DNA from 4 places in the Streptomyces sp. NPDC028298 genome. Region 2 is predicted to be linked to each of the others. Evidence: riboswitches for the same ligand, from Rfam matches in the RefSeq annotation. Region 2 holds a riboswitch; each other region holds the start of a gene.
What was found. Region 2 has a riboswitch for cyclic di-AMP ahead of ACZ4TO_RS28055 (transglycosylase family protein). Riboswitches for the same ligand answer to the same signal wherever they lie in the genome.

Region 1 (4,125 bases), on a different contig from region 2:
TGTCCTGTCGGTCGTCGGCGACATCGACCCGGAGCAGACGCTCGCCTGGGTCGAGAAGTACTTCGGCTCCATCCCCGGGCACGACGGCAAGCCCGCCCCGCGGGACGGCTCGCTGCCCGACGTCATCGGCGAGCAGATCCGCGAGGTCGTCGAGGAGGACGTCCCGGCGCGCGCCCTGATGGCCGCCTACCGCCTCCCGGAGGACGGCACGCGCGCGTGCGACGCGGCCGACCTGGCGCTCACCGTCCTCGGCGGCGGCGAGTCCTCCCGGCTCTACAACCGGCTCGTACGCCGTGACCGCACCGCCGTCGCCGCGGGGTTCGGCCTGCTGCGGCTCGCCGGAGCGCCCTCCCTGGGATGGCTGGACGTGAAGACGTCCGGAGACGTCGAGGTCCCGGTCATCGAGGCCGCCGTCGACGAGGAGCTCGCCCGGTTCGCCGAGGAGGGCCCCACGGCAGAGGAAATGGAGCGCGCCCAGGCCCAGTTGGAGCGCGAGTGGCTCGACCGGCTCGGTACCGTCGCAGGCCGCGCCGACGAACTGTGCCGGTACGCCGTCCTGTTCGGCGACCCGCAGCTCGCCCTGACCGCCGTGCAGCGCGTCCTGGACGTCACGGCGGAAGAGGTCCAGGAGGCCGCCAAGGCCCGCCTGCGCCCCGACAACCGCGCGGTGCTCGTCTACGAACCCACCACAGCCGAAGCCGCCGAGGCGGCCGACTCCGCCGACGAGACCGACGAGGAGGCGGCGAAGTGACCGAGCTCGCCACCATGGACTTCCACCCGCGGCCCCAGGCCGGACAGCCGAAGCCGTGGGCGTTCCCCGCCCCCGAGCGCGGCGCCCTGGACAACGGTCTGACCGTGCTGCGCTGCCACCGCCCCGGCCAGCAGGTCGTCGCCGTCGAGGTGATCCTCGCCGCGCCGCTGGACGCCGAGCCGGCGGGCCTGGACGGCATCGCCACGATCATGGCGCGCGCCTTCTCCGAGGGCACCGACAAGCACTCGGCCGAGGACTTCGCCGCCGAGCTGGAGCGCTGCGGCGCCACGCTCGACGCGCACGCCGACCACCCCGGCGTACGCCTGTCCCTCGAAGTGCCCGTCTCGCGTCTGGCCAAGGCCCTCGGCCTGCTCGCCGACGCCCTGCGGGCCCCCGCGTTCGCGGACAGCGAGGTCGAGCGGCTGGTGACCAACCGGCTGGACGAGATCCCGCACGAGACGGCCAACCCGGCCCGTCGTGCGGCCAAGGAGCTCTCCAAGGAACTGTTCCCGGCGACCGCGCGGATGTCGCGCCCCCGCCAGGGCACCGAGGAGACCGTCCGCAACATCGACGCTTCGGGTGTGCGCGCCTTCTACGAGAGGCACGTCCGCCCCGCCACGGCCACCGCGGTCGTCGTCGGCGACCTGACCGGGCTCGACCTCGACGAACTGCTCGCCGACACCCTCGGCTCCTGGACCGGCTCGTCCGCCGAACCGCGTCCCGTGCCGCCGGTGAGCGCCGACGACACCGGCCGCGTGATCATCGTCGACCGCCCCGGAGCCGTCCAGACGCAGCTCCTCATCGGCCGGGTCGGCGCCGACCGGCACGACCGCGTGTGGCCCGCCCAGGTCCTCGGCACCTACTGCCTCGGCGGCACCCTCACCTCGCGCCTGGACCGCGTCCTGCGCGAGGAGAAGGGCTACACCTACGGTGTGCGGGCGTTCGGACAGGTCCTTCGCTCCGCGCCGGACGGCACGGGCGCCGCGATGCTCGCCATCAGCGGTTCGGTCGACACCCCCAACACCGGCCCGGCGCTCGACGACCTGTGGAAGGTGCTGCGCACCCTCGCGGCCGAGGGTCTGACGGACACCGAGCGCGACGTCGCCGTGCAGAACCTGGTGGGTGTCGCGCCCCTGAAGTTCGAGACCGCTGCGGCCGTCGCGAGCACCCTCGCGGACCAGGTCGAGCAGCACCTGCCGGACGACTACCAGGCGACGCTCTACCGGCAACTGGCCGCCACCGGCACCGTGGAGGCCACCGCGGCGGCCGTGAGCGCCTTCCCGACGGACCGTCTGGTGACCGTCCTGGTCGGCGACGCGGCACAGATCGCGGACCCGGTCAGGGCCCTCGGAATCGGTGAAGTCACCGTGGTGGCAGCCGAGTAGGACCCGTGGGACGGAAGAGGGCCCTGACGGCTGAAGAGCCGTCAGGGCCCTTCTCTTTCCGGACTCCGGTCCCAAGATGTCCGTATTCGTACGGCGGTTGCCCTTCTGCCCTGTGGGATGCGTTACAAAAATCGTGATCCGTTTGTTGTTCGAAAGACACCCCGTTTAGCGTCGGGGCGGCTGTTCGTCACGCAGTGCGCCGCGCCCGCGGCACCGGACAGCCATCGCCGAGTCCCCGAGACGCGAGTCAGGGGAGCCGGGGACCCACGCAGTCCCTGGGGTGAATCGGACGCCCTCTTCGGAGGGGGCCCGTAGGAGACCTTCCTGCTCCGAACCCGTCAGCTAACCCGGTAGGCGAGAGGGAAGGAAAGGATCAGCCCCTACATGGCGTTCACCTGTGGCACCGGCAAGCATCGTCGTACGAGCAGCCGGGTGCACAGCACCACCACGACCGCCGTCGGGGTCGCGGCGCTCACCACCACCGGCGTGATCGGAACCCTGGCCGCCCCCGCGTTCGCTGCGGAAGCCTCCGTCGAGCAGACCGGGCTCACCCAGGCCGTCACCCTGAACGACACGGTCGCCGACCAGATCGACGCCCAGGCCTTCGCGCAGCAGCGCGCCGCCGACGAGGCCGCCGCGCGCAAGCAGGCCGAGCAGACCGCGCGCAAGCAGGCCGCGGAGCAGGCATCCAAGCTCCGTGAGGCCAAGGAGCGCGCCGCCCGTGAGGCCGAGCGCAAGCGCCTGAACACGTTCGTCATGCCGATCACGGGTTCGTACGTTTCCACCGGCTACCAGGCCAGCAGCGCCCTCTGGTCCTCCGGCAGCCACACTGGCGTCGACTTCCACGCCGCCTCCGGCACCTCGGTCCACGCCGTCGGCTCCGGCACAGTGGTCACGGCCGGCTGGGGCGGCGCCTACGGCAATCAAGTCGTGATCAAGATGCACGACGGCACGTACACCATGTACGGCCACCTGTCGTCCATCGGGGTGTCCGTGGGGCAGGCCGTCACCCCGGGGCAGCAGATCGGCCTCTCCGGGGACACCGGCAACACCACGGGACCGCACCTCCACTTCGAGGCCCGTACGACCGCCGAGTACGGCTCGGACATCGACCCGGTCGCCTACCTGCGCTCGCACGGCGTCAACGTCTGACGAACGCTTTGCGGCTTCCCCGCCGTTTTCGATGCCCCGGCTCACCGAGCCGGGGCATCGTCGTTTCCGGACGTCGTCTGTCCAAAAAATATCCATGGATTCAGGCCCGCCATCGGAAATTCAGGCTTCCTGCAATAGAGTCACTGAACAAGCGTCAATCGACGGCGTTTCACGGGGATTAAAGCGGAGGTCGGTCATGCGTATTCCGGCACACTCGGTGTGCACGGCGATCCGTGACGACATCGTCGCGGGTGTCTACGAGCGCGGCGGCCGGCTCACCGAGGAACTGCTCGCGCGCCGTTACGGCGTCTCGCGCGTCCCCGTGCGCGAGGCCCTGCGCACGCTGGAGGCCGAGGGCTTCGTGGTCACCCGCCGGCACGCGGGCGCCTGTGTCGCGGAGCCCACGGAGCTGGAGGCGGCGGACCTCCTGGAGATGCGCATGCTGCTGGAGCCGCTGGGGGCCGCGCGGGCCGCACAGCGGCGCACGGAGGCCCATCTCAAGGTGCTGCGGGGTCTGGTCAGGCTGGGGCAGGAGCGCTCCAGGCGAGGCCACAGCGAGGATCTGCGCTCGCTGGGCGGCTGGTTCCACGAGACGCTGGCGCAGGCGTCCGGCAGCCCCGCGCTGACCTCGACGCTCGCCCAGCTCCGCCACAAGATCGCCTGGATGTACTCGGTGGAGGCGCCGGCCGACCCCGCGGAGTCCTGGGCGGAGCACGGCGGCATCGTGGACGCGGTGGCCCGCGGGGACAGTGAGCGGGCCCGCGCGATCACGGCCCTGCACACCGAGCGCGCCAGCGCCGCGCACCGGCTCCGATTCCCCGGAGGCGAGCGGGCGGA
Region 2 (4,125 bases):
GAGGGCTCATTATGCGCGGATTGCGCACGCTTCCGGTGGAGTTCACCCCGGTCAAATAGGACGCGATCGGTGCAACGACGACCCTTCGGCGGTCGTGCCGAAGCGGTGATTCCGCATACCGGAACAAGGCCTCTGGGGCCACCGGAACATGACGCTCCGTCAAATCCGTGATCTTCACGTGATCAGTACTGCATCGACTTGTAACCAGCGTTCGAGTGCGACTACCTTCACCCATCAACAACGCGGCACCTGCGCCACTCGTTCAGCAGGAGTCGCCGTGCTCCCCGTTGTCGCTCGAAAGGCTCTCGCATGCTCTCCGGGAACGGCCGTCACCGTCGCCCTCGCCAGGCCCCGGCTCTCATCGTCGCCGCAGGGGTGACCGGATCCGCGATCGTCATCCCCCTGCTCGCCGCGGCGAGCGCGAACGCGGCCGACGGGACCACCTGGGACCGGGTGGCACAGTGCGAGAGCGGTGGCGCGTGGAGCGCCGATGAAGGCAACGGCTACTACGGCGGCCTCCAGCTCGACCAGGACAACTGGGAGGCCCACGGCGGCCTCGAGTACGCGCCGACGGCCGACCAGGCCAGCCGCTCGCAGCAGATAGCCGTCGCCGAGAAGGTGCTCGCCGACTCGGGCCTCGCGGCCTGGCCGACGTGCGGGCCGCTCTCGGGTCTCAGCAAGACCTCCGCCGGGGTCAGCGTCGACACGGGCGTGGCCGGCGACTCGTCGAGCACCGGCAACGACTCGGGTTCGTACATCTCGTCCGGTCTGGCGACGTCGCCCAGCTCGTCCCCTTCGAGTGATTCGTCCGGTTCGACCGACTCCTCCGGCACGGACGACAGCTCCGCCACGCCCAGCGCCTCGCAGAGCTCCGACGGCGCCGACGCGACGGCCGACAAGAGTGACAAATCGACCAAGTCGGGACAGAAGGAAGCCTCTTCGACCCCGTCCGCCTCGGCGAGCACCGGTACCGGGCGGCACCGCGCCGGGGACGCAGCGGAGAGCGCGGCCGGCAGCCGCACCGACGGGTCCACGGGGCGTCATGCCGCGAGCCCCGAGGCCGACGCCCCCGACACCGAGTACGTCGCAGAGGTCATCGGGAACCTCTGGACTGTTTCCGACGCCCTTGGCCTCGAAGGCGGATGGGGCGATCTGCCCACCGTGGACGCGGCGCCGGCCGACAGCGGTCCGGGCCTCGTCGTCCCTGGTCGAAGCATCGCGGACACGGCCGAAACGGTGCAGAAGTAGCGGGAGTTCGCGTCACGGTTCGCTGTGGAATGTCCTATTTGGCGCAAGTGAGAGATGGGTCTCAGAAGCCCTGATCGTCTTTGAAATTCCGGCAATCGACTGCTTACGGTCGTCACCGCTCGCCACAGCGGGCCCCGACGGTCGCAACGCCGAATCCTGCCAACGGCCGTACGGGAACAGTCGTCGCGTCATGCGCCGTCGGCAGGAGCGGGGGACCCAAGGTAAGTGCCGGGTCCGGGAGTCGAGAGACACCCGGGAACGGCTTGGGGTGAAGCCGCGTGCCGGACGTCCTGGAGACAGGACCGAGGGCATGCGGCCGGGCAACTCATTCGGCCCGAACCCGACAGCTCACCTCGCAGGCGTCGGTGAGGGGATCTCTCCATGCTGTTCTCCAGCAAGGGCAAGCACCGCCGCCCGAACAAGGCCACCCGTGTCGCCACGCTCGCCGGTGTCACCGGCGTCGCCATCGCCGCCCCGCTGATGGCGGCCGGCAACGCCTCCGCGGCCACCGCCTCCGAGTGGGACGCCGTCGCCCAGTGCGAGTCCGGCGGCAACTGGTCGATCAACACCGGCAACGGCTACTACGGCGGCCTGCAGTTCTCGTCCTCCACCTGGGCCGCGTACGGCGGCACCGCCTACGCCTCGACCGCCGACCAGGCCTCGAAGTCCCAGCAGATCACCATCGGCGAGAAGGTCCTCGCCGCGCAGGGCAAGGGCGCCTGGCCCACCTGCGGCACCGGCCTGTCGAGCACCCCGTACGGCGGCGGCTCGGCCCCGGCGGCCCCGTCCACCTCCTCCTCGGCCGGCAGCTCGCAGAGCGCCCCGGCCACCCGGACGACGGAGCAGCCCGCCTCCCGTTCCTCGGAGCGCCCCGCCCAGAAGACCGTCACCACCCCGACCGGCAAGAAGGTCAAGAAGGGCGACGGCGAGTACAAGGTCGTCAAGGGTGACACCCTCAGCTCGATCGCCGAGAAGAAGCACGTCAAGGGCGGCTGGCAGAAGCTGTTCAAGCTGAACAAGGACATCGTCGCCGACGCCGACTTCATCTACCCGGGCCAGCAGCTCCACCTGAGCTGAGCAGCGCGGCACGCCGGTCCACCGGCCGCTTTCGGCGGAGGGCGGCGGTGATTCCGGCACCGCGCCGCGACACCCGGCAGGCAACAGCCCCTCGTGGGGTCTTCGCACGCACCGGAGACCCGCCGAGGTTCCCCGTCCCCACGGGCTCCCCGCTCCGGCGCGTGTTCCCCCGCACGCGCCGGAGCGGGGTTTTTCATTTCTTTTTTTGTTCCGTTCAGGAACAATATGTAGGCTCAGTCCGCTCAAGGGGTGGTCGATCGCCGGCCGATCCCCCTGAGCCGGTTAGGCTCATCCCGCGGGACTGCTGAGCCCCGCGTACCCGCGTCACATCCCATAAGGAGATGCTCGTGCCGTCCATCGACGTCGTCGTAGCCCGGGAAATCCTGGACTCCCGAGGCAACCCCACGGTCGAGGTCGAGGTCGGCCTCGACGACGGCAGCACGGGTCGTGCCGCCGTTCCGTCCGGCGCCTCCACCGGAGCGTTCGAGGCCATCGAGCTTCGCGACGGTGACCCGAACCGCTACCAGGGCAAGGGTGTCGAGAAGGCCGTCCTCGCCGTCATCGAGCAGATCGGCCCGGAGCTCGTCGGCTACGACGCCACCGAGCAGCGCCTGATCGACCAGGCGATGTTCGACCTGGACGCCACCGACAACAAGGGCTCGCTCGGCGCCAACGCCATCCTCGGCGTCTCGCTCGCCGTCGCGCACGCCGCCTCCGAGGCGTCCGACCTGCCGCTCTTCCGCTACCTGGGCGGACCGAACGCGCACCTGCTGCCCGTTCCGATGATGAACATCCTGAACGGCGGCTCGCACGCCGACTCCAACGTGGACATCCAGGAGTTCATGATCGCCCCGATCGGCGCGGAGTCCTTCTCCGAGGCCCTGCGCTGGGGCGCCGAGGTCTACCACACCCTCAAGAAGGTGCTGAAGACCAAGGGCCTGTCCACCGGCCTCGGCGACGAGGGCGGCTTCGCCCCGAACCTGGAGTCCAACCGCGCCGCCCTCGACCTCATCCTCGAGGCCATCAAGGAGGCCGGCTACACCCCCGGCGAGCAGATCGCCCTCGCCCTCGACGTCGCCGCCTCCGAGTTCTACAAGGACGGCAAGTACCTCTTCGAGGGCAAGGAGCGCTCCGCCGCCGAGATGACCGAGTACTACGCCGAGCTCGTCGCGGCGTACCCGCTCGTCTCCATCGAGGACCCGCTGTTCGAGGACGACTGGGCCGGCTGGAAGGTCATCACCGACAAGCTGGGCGACAAGGTCCAGATCGTCGGCGACGACCTCTTCGTCACCAACCCGGAGCGCCTGGCCCGCGGCATCGAGGAGGGCTCCGCCAACGCCCTGCTCGTCAAGGTCAACCAGATCGGTTCGCTGACCGAGACGCTGGACGCCGTCGAGCTGGCCCAGCGCAACGGCTTCAAGTGCATGATGTCCCACCGTTCCGGCGAGACCGAGGACGTCACCATCGCCGACCTCGCGGTCGCCGTGAACTGCGGTCAGATCAAGACCGGCGCCCCGGCCCGCTCGGACCGTGTCGCCAAGTACAACCAGCTCCTGCGCATCGAGGAGATCCTCGACGACGCCGCGGTCTACGCCGGCCGCAGCGCCTTCCCGCGCTTCAAGGGCTGACCCCCGCGCGTCTCAGGAAGCGTCATCCGTACGTCCCCGTACCCGGTCCCGTACCGTGTGCGGGGACGTACGCACGTGACGGGCCCGTACGGCGGGCCGGTACTGGGGAGGCGGGACTCATGGCCGTGAAGGACCGGGACCGGTTCTCCACCTCGACCAGGCTGAAGCTGCT
Region 3 (4,125 bases), on a different contig from region 2:
GGGCCTGGCCGGCGATCTGGACGTGGCGGGACGGCGGTCAGGAGATCGATGTCTTCGAGTACCACCCCGACAACCCCGACCTGCTGGAACTGTCCAACCATGTGCGCAACACCCACCGCTACTACCGCAACCAGGCGATCCAGCCGGGTGCCTGGGTGGACCTCGTGGTCGAGTTCGGCGCCCTCCGGGTCGTGTGGTGGGTGAACGGGATCCGGGCCTTCGACGACCGGCGCGGAGTGGGCAGGTCCTGGCACGCCTATCTCATCGTCAACCTCTCCGTCTGCGCTGGGCGTTACCATCCGCCGCCTCCTCCCGAGGCCTCCGAGATGGACTTCGAGGTGGCCCGGCTGACGGTCCGCAGACCCCTGGTCGGCAGGCCCTTCCCCGCGACCGAGGAGTACGAGGCCGGCCTTCTCGACTGACGCCGGAGCGGGCCCCGGCAGATGCAGCCGGGCAGGTGCATCCGCCGGGGCCCTCGGCGCGGAAGTACGGCATCAGAAGCGACGTCGCGCCCGTGCGCGTCGCGCCGACGGGTGCCGAGGGCCATGCCGAATCCGCAACCGGGGGACGCCCCCGAGTCCGCCTACGTCAGTCACGTGGGCAACTGCCGCACGTGCCAGCGGGAGTCGGGACGCTGCCCGCAGGCGGCCCGCCTCTGGCGCTTCTACCAGGAGTGGCGCAACGGCTACCGCCCGCGGCCCGAGCCCAAGGAGTGAGCTTGGGGCGGGCCCGTGGCCGGTGAGAGGATCCCTCCTCACGGTCCAGTGCGAGGCGTGGACGAAGCGCCGCGAGAGTGGAGGGGTGTCATGCGAGGCTCTGTGCGGATGTCCGCGGACGATGTGTCCGGGTCCGGGGAGAGCGCCGACTCCGTGGCGCTGCGGCCCTGCCGTACCCCCCGTCCGGACGCGGCACCGGCGCGTGCGGCCGTACTGGTCCTGCACGGCGGCACCGCCGACAGCAAGGCTCCGCTGCGGCCGTGGAACCTGGCACGCGCCCGGATGCGGCCCTTCGTGCGCTCCGTGACACGGGCCCTGCCGGACGCGGACACCTTCGTCGGGGAGGTGCGCTACCGGCACCGGGGATGGAACGGCGCCGACGCCGACCCCCTCGCCGACGTCCTGCGGGCACTCGACGAACTCGCCGCTCTGGTGGGGGAGGTGCCGGTCGTGCTCGTGGGTCACTCGATGGGCGGGCGCGCGGCGCTGCGGGCCGCGGCCGCGCCGCGGGTCCGTGCCGTGGTGGCGCTGGCACCCTGGTGCCCGGAAGGCGAGCCGGTGGCCCACCTGCGGGACAAACGCGTCATCGTGCTCCACGGGGACCGGGACCGGGTCACCGACCCTGCGGAGTCGTTCGCCCTCGTCCGCCGGGCGCTGGAGGAGGGTTCCTCCGCGAGCGCCGTGCGGGTCGAGGGCGGTGACCACGCGATGCTCCGCCGTGCGCGGACCTGGCACCGCGCCACGGCTGCGACGGTCGCCGAGCTGGTGACCCGGATCCGCGACGGCCTCGACCCGCTCCCCGCCGAACGACCGGGCGGGGAGCCGGACGTTCTCTAGAGTGCGCCCACCTCAGTTGCCCGAGCCCGGTGTGTCGAGTCGGTCGTCGGGGTCGGGGGCGGGGGAGAAGGCGCGGCGCGAACCGGACGCCGGGCGCGCGGCGGAGGAGGGGAGCGGGACGCCCGACGACGGATCCCAGCTCAGGATCCACTCGAAATCGCGTTGCAGCCGACGTGCTTCGCTTCGCACGAGTGTCGGTATGTCACCGCGTTCGGAGATGAGTTGGGCATAGATCGGCGCATCGTGCACGTGGGGATCCTCGACTCGCTCGCGTGGTCTGACGTGCATCGACGGTACGGGCGGCACGTGGTCCCAGCGGTGATCCGGCCAGCTCGGCCAGAACCGGTCAAGGTGTGACCAAAGGGCGCCGCCGATGTCGAACGACCTGCCAGGGAACGCCAGTTCCGTGCACACTTTCGACACATCCGGCTCGGCTCCGCGCGTCCTCCGCGGGTCCGGACCGGGCGCCGGGTGCCGGTCCCCTCAACGGCCGTGCTCAGCCGCCTTTTCGAGTACGGCCCGTGTCCTCACGGTCGCGCTGCGGGATGGTGCGATGAAGGTCACGAAAATGTATCGGACATCTGGGACGTGGATCTTCACATCGGGTGCACACCCTCGCTAAGTTGGCGACCAGGCCGCCCGACTCCCTCCGGCGAAGTTCGCCGGGCGGTGCGGCCTCCGCCGAGTCCTGCCCGTCCTTGTGACTGCGGGAGCCGGGGACCCACCGAACCTGGGGTGAATCGGTCAACTGCCTTTCGGGGCAGGGGCCGTAGGGCATACCTTCCGGAATCGTCCGCCCGAACCCGACAGCTAACCCGGTAGGCGGACGACGGAAGGAGCACCACTCCATGGCGCCGGAACGCACCCCGCCCAGTGGCGAAGAAGTCGCCCGAAGACTCTCGTCCCTCTACGACCAGGCGGAGCTCGCCACCGGTAACTTCAACGGGACCCGCGCGCTGGCGAACTCCAGTCGCAGGCAGGGCCGGCGGGGCCCGGGGCAGGGGAGCGGGGTTTCCGACGCCGCCCAGGACGACCTGATGCGGCAGTGGTTCGACGGGGCGCGTTCCCGGTTCGGACCCTCGGCTCCGGCCTCGCTCCCGGCCGACAGGAAGCCCGAACGCGGTGGCGCCGGTGCCCGTCCGAAGGAGGGTGCGAAGGGGTCCAAGGGATCCTCCTCGGACCTTCCGACGATCTACGAGCTCGAACAACTCGTCCGGCCGGTGGCCGAGTTGACGGCGGCTCCGGTGCTGGAGCTGACCGCCGGTCCGACGTCGGAACCGGGTGGGCGGCCCGCCCTGGAGCTGACCGCCGGTCCGGTGGCCGCGCTCCCGGCCGGCGGTGCTCCGGCGGTGCCGGGATCCGAGGTGGCGGTCCGTGCGGGGCTCCGCGCCGGGGCCGCTCCGGCCGCCGCGTCGCAGCAGTCCTCGCCGTACGTCAAGAAGCAGAGCGCCCGGCGCAAGCTCGGCGTCGCCCGGGAACTGATCGCGCGGCACGCGGCACGGCAGGGCATGCCCGTCGCGCAGGCGCAGGCGCCGGCGATCGAGTACCGCCCGTCGGTCGGTCAGACCGGTTCGTTCCCGGCGGTCGGTCAATCGGGTTCGTTCCCGTCCGTGGCCCAGACCGGTTCCTTCCCGTCCGTCGGTCAGACGGGCTCCTTCCCGTCGGTCGGCCAGACCGGTTCGTTCCCGTCGGTCGGCCAGTCCGGCACCTTCCCGTCGGTCGGCCAGTCCGGCACCTTCCCGTCGGTCGGTCAGACCGGCTCCTTCCCGTCCGTCGGCCAGACCGGTTCGTTCCCCTCGGTCGGTCAGTCGGGTTCCTTCCCGACCGTCGGCCAGACAGGTTCGTTCCCGGCCGTCTCCCAGAGCGCTTCCTTCCCGGCGGTCGGTCAGTCCGGCACCTTCCCGGCGGTCGGTGAGTCGGGCTCGTTCCCGTCGGTCGCCCAGCCCACCGCGTTCCCGTCGGCTCCGCAGGCCGCCCCGTTCCCGTCCGCCGCTCAGACCGGCACGTTCCCGTCGGTCGCCCAGGCGCCCGCGTTCCAGGCGGCGCCCCAGCCGGCCGCGTACGAGGCGGCCCCGCAGGCCGCGCCCGCGCCCGGGGTCTTCGACACGGGCTCCATGCCCCGGCCGTACGAGCCCGCGCCCCCGGCCGCCCAGCCCAAGGCGGTCATCCTGCCCCCCGGGTACGAAGCGCCCGCCCCGGCCCCGGAGTACACCTCCGTGCTCCTGCCGCTGTCGTACGACAAGCCGACGCGGCCCAGCGGGTACCAGCCGGCCCCGATGCCTCCGGTGAGTGAGCCGGCGCCCCAGCCCCCGGCGTACGAGACGGCGCCGCGCGCCGCCGCCTACCAGCCGGCCCCCATGCCTCCGGTGAGCGAGCCGGCACCGCAGCCGCCCGCGTACGAGGCCACCCCGCGCCCCGCCGCCTACCCGTCGGCCCCGATGCCCCCCGCGAACCAGCCGCCGCCCCCGCCGGTCGACGACGCCTGGCGGCAGTCCTTGCGGCCGAACGGCAACCAGCAGGCGTGGCCCGCCGCTCCCGGGGCCGCCGGCACCAGCCCCGGGTTCGACATCGA
Region 4 (4,125 bases), on a different contig from region 2:
CCTGGAGCGCGAGGCGTTGATGGCAGCGGTGCGCTGACGCTCGCGTAGCCGCCCCGGTCCGGGACACGGTGAGCGGGGTCCCCGGCCCGCCTCGGGCCCGACCCGGCGCCTCCCCCGGACCGCGTGTCACCCGGCACCACGGTTCGGACCGTGGCACCGATGATCGTCCCTGACCCGCCGATGGCGAGCGGCGCCCGCCGCACACCCGGAGCGCTGCGCCCGCGCGATGCGGGTCAACCGAATCCACCGGCCGGGCCGGGTCATGCCCGTCGGCCGGTCGGCCCTGCCGGCCGAACCGGTTCGGTGCGCCGAACCGGTTCCGTCGGCAGGGCCGGTCGCCGTTCAGGCCACCGACTCGATGCGCAGCTTGATGTCGTCCGGGGACAGGGCTCCCTTGGCCGAGACGTGGTCGCCCGAGGACTCCCCGCGCAGGCGCCGTCCGATCCAGGGGACCAGGTACTCGCGCGCCCACTGGATGTTGTCGCGGCGCACCTCCAGCGTGCCGCGCGGCGGGAGGGGCGGCCAGGGCTGGTCCGGGTCGGCCGGGACCTCGAGGCCGAGGACCTGTCCGGCACGGAGCGCCACCCGGGTGTGCCCCTCGGGCGAGAGGTGCAGCCGGTCGCCGTCCCAGGCCCGCCGGTCCTGGATCGTCTTCAGGGACCAGAGGTCGAGGACGGGACAGCCGTAGCGGTCCGCGATGGCCCGCACGTGTCCGTTGTAGGTGGCGATCTTTCCGCGCAGATGCTTGAGCACGGGAACGCCACGGGTGTCGAAGCCGGTCGTCACCATGACGGTGCCGACGGCGGAGGTGAGGTCGGCGATCGCGCGCTCGAAGCGCTCCGCGACCTCGTCGGGGTCGGTGCCGGGGCGGATGATGTCATTGCCGCCGGCGCAGAACGAGACCAGGTCCGGGCCGAGTTCCTTGGCCCTCTGGAGCTGGGTCTCGACGATCTGGTCGAGCAGTTTGCCGCGCACGGCGAGGTTGGTGTAGTCGAAGTCGCCTTCGGGCCTGCGGTCCGCGAGAAGTACCGCGAACCGGTCGGCCCAGCCGACGAACGCTCCGTCGGGCCCAGGGTCGCCGACGCCCTCGGTGAAGCTGTCCCCCACCGCCACGTACGACCCGATCACTGATCTGTTGTCACTCTTCGAATCGTCTGCCACATCGAGCATGATTCACCTTTTGATGTGAGCTACGCGACCGTAGGGAAGGGTTGACGGGCGGTGAGATAAGCCACTCGCCAAGCATTGGTCAACTCTGGAATAAGGCCCGCGTCAAGGCTGTTGAAGCAGCGATCGGCCCGAGGCCGCGCCGCGGGAACACCGAAGGCCGGAACCCCGGGGATCATGGGGTCCGGCCTTCGGAGATCTTCCTGCCGTCAGGAGCAGGAGGAGGAGGGGGTCAGCCCACCGCGACACCGTGCGAGCGCAGGTACGCGACCGGGTCGACGTCGGAGCCGTAGTCCGGAGTGGTGCGGATCTCGAAGTGCAGGTGCGGTCCGGTCACGTTGCCGGTCGCGCCGGAGAGACCGATCTGCTGTCCCGGGGTCACGGTCTGGCCCGCCGAGACGGACAGGGACGACATGTGGGCGTACTGGGAGTACTTGCCGTCGGCGTGCTGGATGACGACCTGGTTGCCGTACGCGCCGCCCCAGCCCGCGGACACGACGGTACCCGCGGCGATGGACTTGATGGTGGTGCCGGTCGGGACCACGAAGTCCACGCCCGTGTGGTAGCCGCTGGACCACATGCTGCCCGCCACCTTGTAGCCGGTGCCGACGCTGCTGCTGTCGACCGGCAGGTTGTAGCCGGAGGAGCTGTCGGCGGAGGCGGTGTCGGGCGCTGCCGTGGCGGCGGCCGGGGCCGCCTGGGCGGACTTCGCCGGGGTGGCCGTCCGGGTGGACGTGTGCGTCGCCGAGTGGGCGGCCGAGGCGGCCTTCTTGCCGAGCGACAGCTTCAGACCGGGGTGGATCAGCGAGGGGTCGCTGCCGATCGCGGAGCGGTTGTCGGCGTAGATCTTCTTCCAGCCGCCGCCGACGTTCTGCTCGTCGGCGATCTTCGACAGGTAGTCACCGCGCTTCACCGCGTACGTCTTGGCCGTGGCGGCCTTGGCGGTCTTCGCGGCGGGGGCGGCGGTCGCGGCCTTCTCGACATGCTGCGCGACGGCGGCGGCCGGGGTCGCGGCGTGGGCGCCCGTGGCTCCCATCAGGGGCAGCGCGAGTGCGGCGCCACCGGTTCCGGCCACGGCGATCGAGCGGGTGAAACGCAGGGACTTGGGACGGCGGTGCTTACCCTTCGCGGGCATGACGATTTCCTCTCCGGCGCCTGCGGGGTGAGCTGTCGGGTGCGGGCTGGAGATGCCCGGCCGCGCTGCTGCGCGGCTGTACCCCTAGCCTGTTCCGGAAACCGGACCAGGCACGGAACCTGTGGGTCCCCCGCTCCTGCCGTGTACGGGTGAGTGTGCGGATTCCGGGCGGCGGCAGGATTGGGCGTCCGTCCGGATTGAGGCAGAACGTAAGCGAGATGAGAGCGCGTCGACAACTATGGGCGGTTTCTGTGCGCTCGCCTTTCTTGATCCATGGGGAAATCGCCGTCACCCTCCGTGGAGTGACGATCTTCCGGGCCGCTCAACCCGCCCGTGAATCCCGGTGTGTTGACAAATGAGGACGGCAACGCATCGTCACGAATATGACGCTCCTCACGCGACTCGCCCCAGGTTGCCTTATTCCAGGGCCAGTTGTTACGAAGGCGCCTATTCGGACAGAAGGGTCAGATGCGACGCGCGTGGATATCCGACACATTCGGATCCCCGAGCGAGAGGGTGCACAAAACGGCACCCCATTAATGCGGCATTTCATCGCAATCGCCCCGCCGTTCCGGCGGCACGAGAAGGGTGCGGCCGGACCCGCGACCGATCCCGAGCACTAATCGTGTGCACGTTCGATATGAGGCGGCCACGGAACCCTCTTCCTGGGCTTTCTGTCAGCCTTCCGCCCAGAGGGCGGCCGCCTGTGGACAACTCATTGCCCGAGACACCCATGTCGTATCGTCGAGAGCGCGAGCCGGTACAACTGCCGACGAGCGGCGCCGAGTCCAGCCCGGCGACGCCGGCGGCCGAATGGGAGGAGCCCCCGTGACGCAGCAGGTCCCGTCGACCGAGCCCGAGCTCGGCGGAGTGCGGAACTTCCGTGACGTGGGCGGACTGCCCACCGCGGACGGCCGGCGAGTGCGCTACGGGCGTCTGTTCCGCAGCGGCCACCTCGCGCACGCCACGGAGGAGGACGCCGCGTTCCTCACCTCCCTGGGCCTCCACACGATCTTCGACTTCCGCAACGCGGCGGACCAGAAGCTGGAGGGCCCGGACGTCGAGCTGCCCGGCGTACGGAACGTGAACCTCCCGCTGAGCGACCCCGCGGACGGCAGCGAGTTCTGGAAGATGGTCCGCGACGGCGACATCGACCAGCTCCGCGGACTCCTCGGTGACGGCAAGGCCGCGAACCGGATGATCAACTCCTACCGCACGATCATCAGCGAGCGCACCGCCGAGCACTCCCAGGTGCTGCACGCCCTGGCGGACGACAGCGTGCCCGCGCTGATGCACTGCGCGGCGGGCAAGGACCGCGCCGGGCTGTCCATCGCGGTCACCCTGCTCGCCCTCGGCGTCGAGCGCGAGGCGATCGTGACCGACTACCTGGAGTCGAACGCCGCGCACCGCCGTTACAAGGTCCACCGCAACGGCTCCTCGGCCGGCGCCTACTCCCCCGAGGTCATGGAACTGCTCAGCCCGCTGTTCGACGCGCGCGCCGAGTACCTGACGGCCGCCTTCGAGACGATCGAGGAGAAGTGGGGCGGCGTCGAGGCCTATCTCGAACAGGGACTGGGGCTCACGCCGGAGCTCAGGGAGCGCCTGCGCGCGCGGCTCCTGGACTGAGCCGGAGCCGCGCTCCGCGACCGCGGCTCTACTGGTTCTGCGCGCCCAGCGTAAAGAGCAGGTAGATGAAGGCCGCGAACAGGTGGCCGACGGCGACGTAGATGATCAGACGCACCCACAGGGCGCGCGGGAACCTGTCCTCCATGGACCGGCGACGTTCTGTGGGTTCGGTCATGACGTCTCTCCCGGGGTGGGGT

Region 1: another riboswitch for cyclic di-AMP. It lies ahead of ACZ4TO_RS08040 (M23 family metallopeptidase); the one in region 2 lies ahead of ACZ4TO_RS28055 (transglycosylase family protein).
Region 3: another riboswitch for cyclic di-AMP. It lies ahead of ACZ4TO_RS32320 (C40 family peptidase); the one in region 2 lies ahead of ACZ4TO_RS28055 (transglycosylase family protein).
Region 4: another riboswitch for cyclic di-AMP. It lies ahead of ACZ4TO_RS04555 (M23 family metallopeptidase); the one in region 2 lies ahead of ACZ4TO_RS28055 (transglycosylase family protein).

Annotation. Positions count from the first base shown of each region.
Region 1 covers NZ_JBVHTL010000001.1:1,858,484-1,862,608, reverse strand. Annotated here, with positions in the region: gene ACZ4TO_RS08050 (M16 family metallopeptidase) at 1-751, shown strand, start outside; gene ACZ4TO_RS08045 (M16 family metallopeptidase) at 748-2,136, shown strand; cyclic di-AMP (ydaO/yuaA leader) riboswitch at 2,352-2,508, shown strand; gene ACZ4TO_RS08040 (M23 family metallopeptidase) at 2,521-3,288, shown strand; gene ACZ4TO_RS08035 (GntR family transcriptional regulator) at 3,485-4,125, shown strand, end outside.
Region 2 covers NZ_JBVHTL010000006.1:549,387-553,511, forward strand. Annotated here, with positions in the region: gene ACZ4TO_RS28045 (cytochrome P450 family protein) at 1-59, shown strand, start outside; gene ACZ4TO_RS28050 (transglycosylase family protein) at 376-1,248, shown strand; cyclic di-AMP (ydaO/yuaA leader) riboswitch at 1,432-1,625, shown strand; gene ACZ4TO_RS28055 (transglycosylase family protein) at 1,630-2,325, shown strand; gene eno (phosphopyruvate hydratase) at 2,667-3,953, shown strand; gene ACZ4TO_RS28065 (FtsB family cell division protein) at 4,073-4,125, shown strand, end outside.
Region 3 covers NZ_JBVHTL010000008.1:384,078-388,202, reverse strand. Annotated here, with positions in the region: gene ACZ4TO_RS32340 (LamG domain-containing protein) at 1-422, shown strand, start outside; gene ACZ4TO_RS32335 (hypothetical protein) at 546-716, shown strand; gene ACZ4TO_RS32330 (alpha/beta fold hydrolase) at 807-1,553, shown strand; gene ACZ4TO_RS32325 (hypothetical protein) at 1,566-1,742, opposite strand; cyclic di-AMP (ydaO/yuaA leader) riboswitch at 2,223-2,394, shown strand; gene ACZ4TO_RS32320 (C40 family peptidase) at 2,402-4,125, shown strand, end outside.
Region 4 covers NZ_JBVHTL010000001.1:1,014,076-1,018,200, forward strand. Annotated here, with positions in the region: gene ACZ4TO_RS04545 (TetR/AcrR family transcriptional regulator) at 1-37, shown strand, start outside; gene ACZ4TO_RS04550 (SGNH/GDSL hydrolase family protein) at 343-1,128, opposite strand; gene ACZ4TO_RS04555 (M23 family metallopeptidase) at 1,400-2,302, opposite strand; cyclic di-AMP (ydaO/yuaA leader) riboswitch at 2,305-2,464, opposite strand; gene ACZ4TO_RS04560 (tyrosine-protein phosphatase) at 3,131-3,928, shown strand; gene ACZ4TO_RS04565 (DUF6126 family protein) at 3,957-4,103, opposite strand; gene ACZ4TO_RS04570 (helix-turn-helix domain-containing protein) at 4,100-4,125, opposite strand, start outside.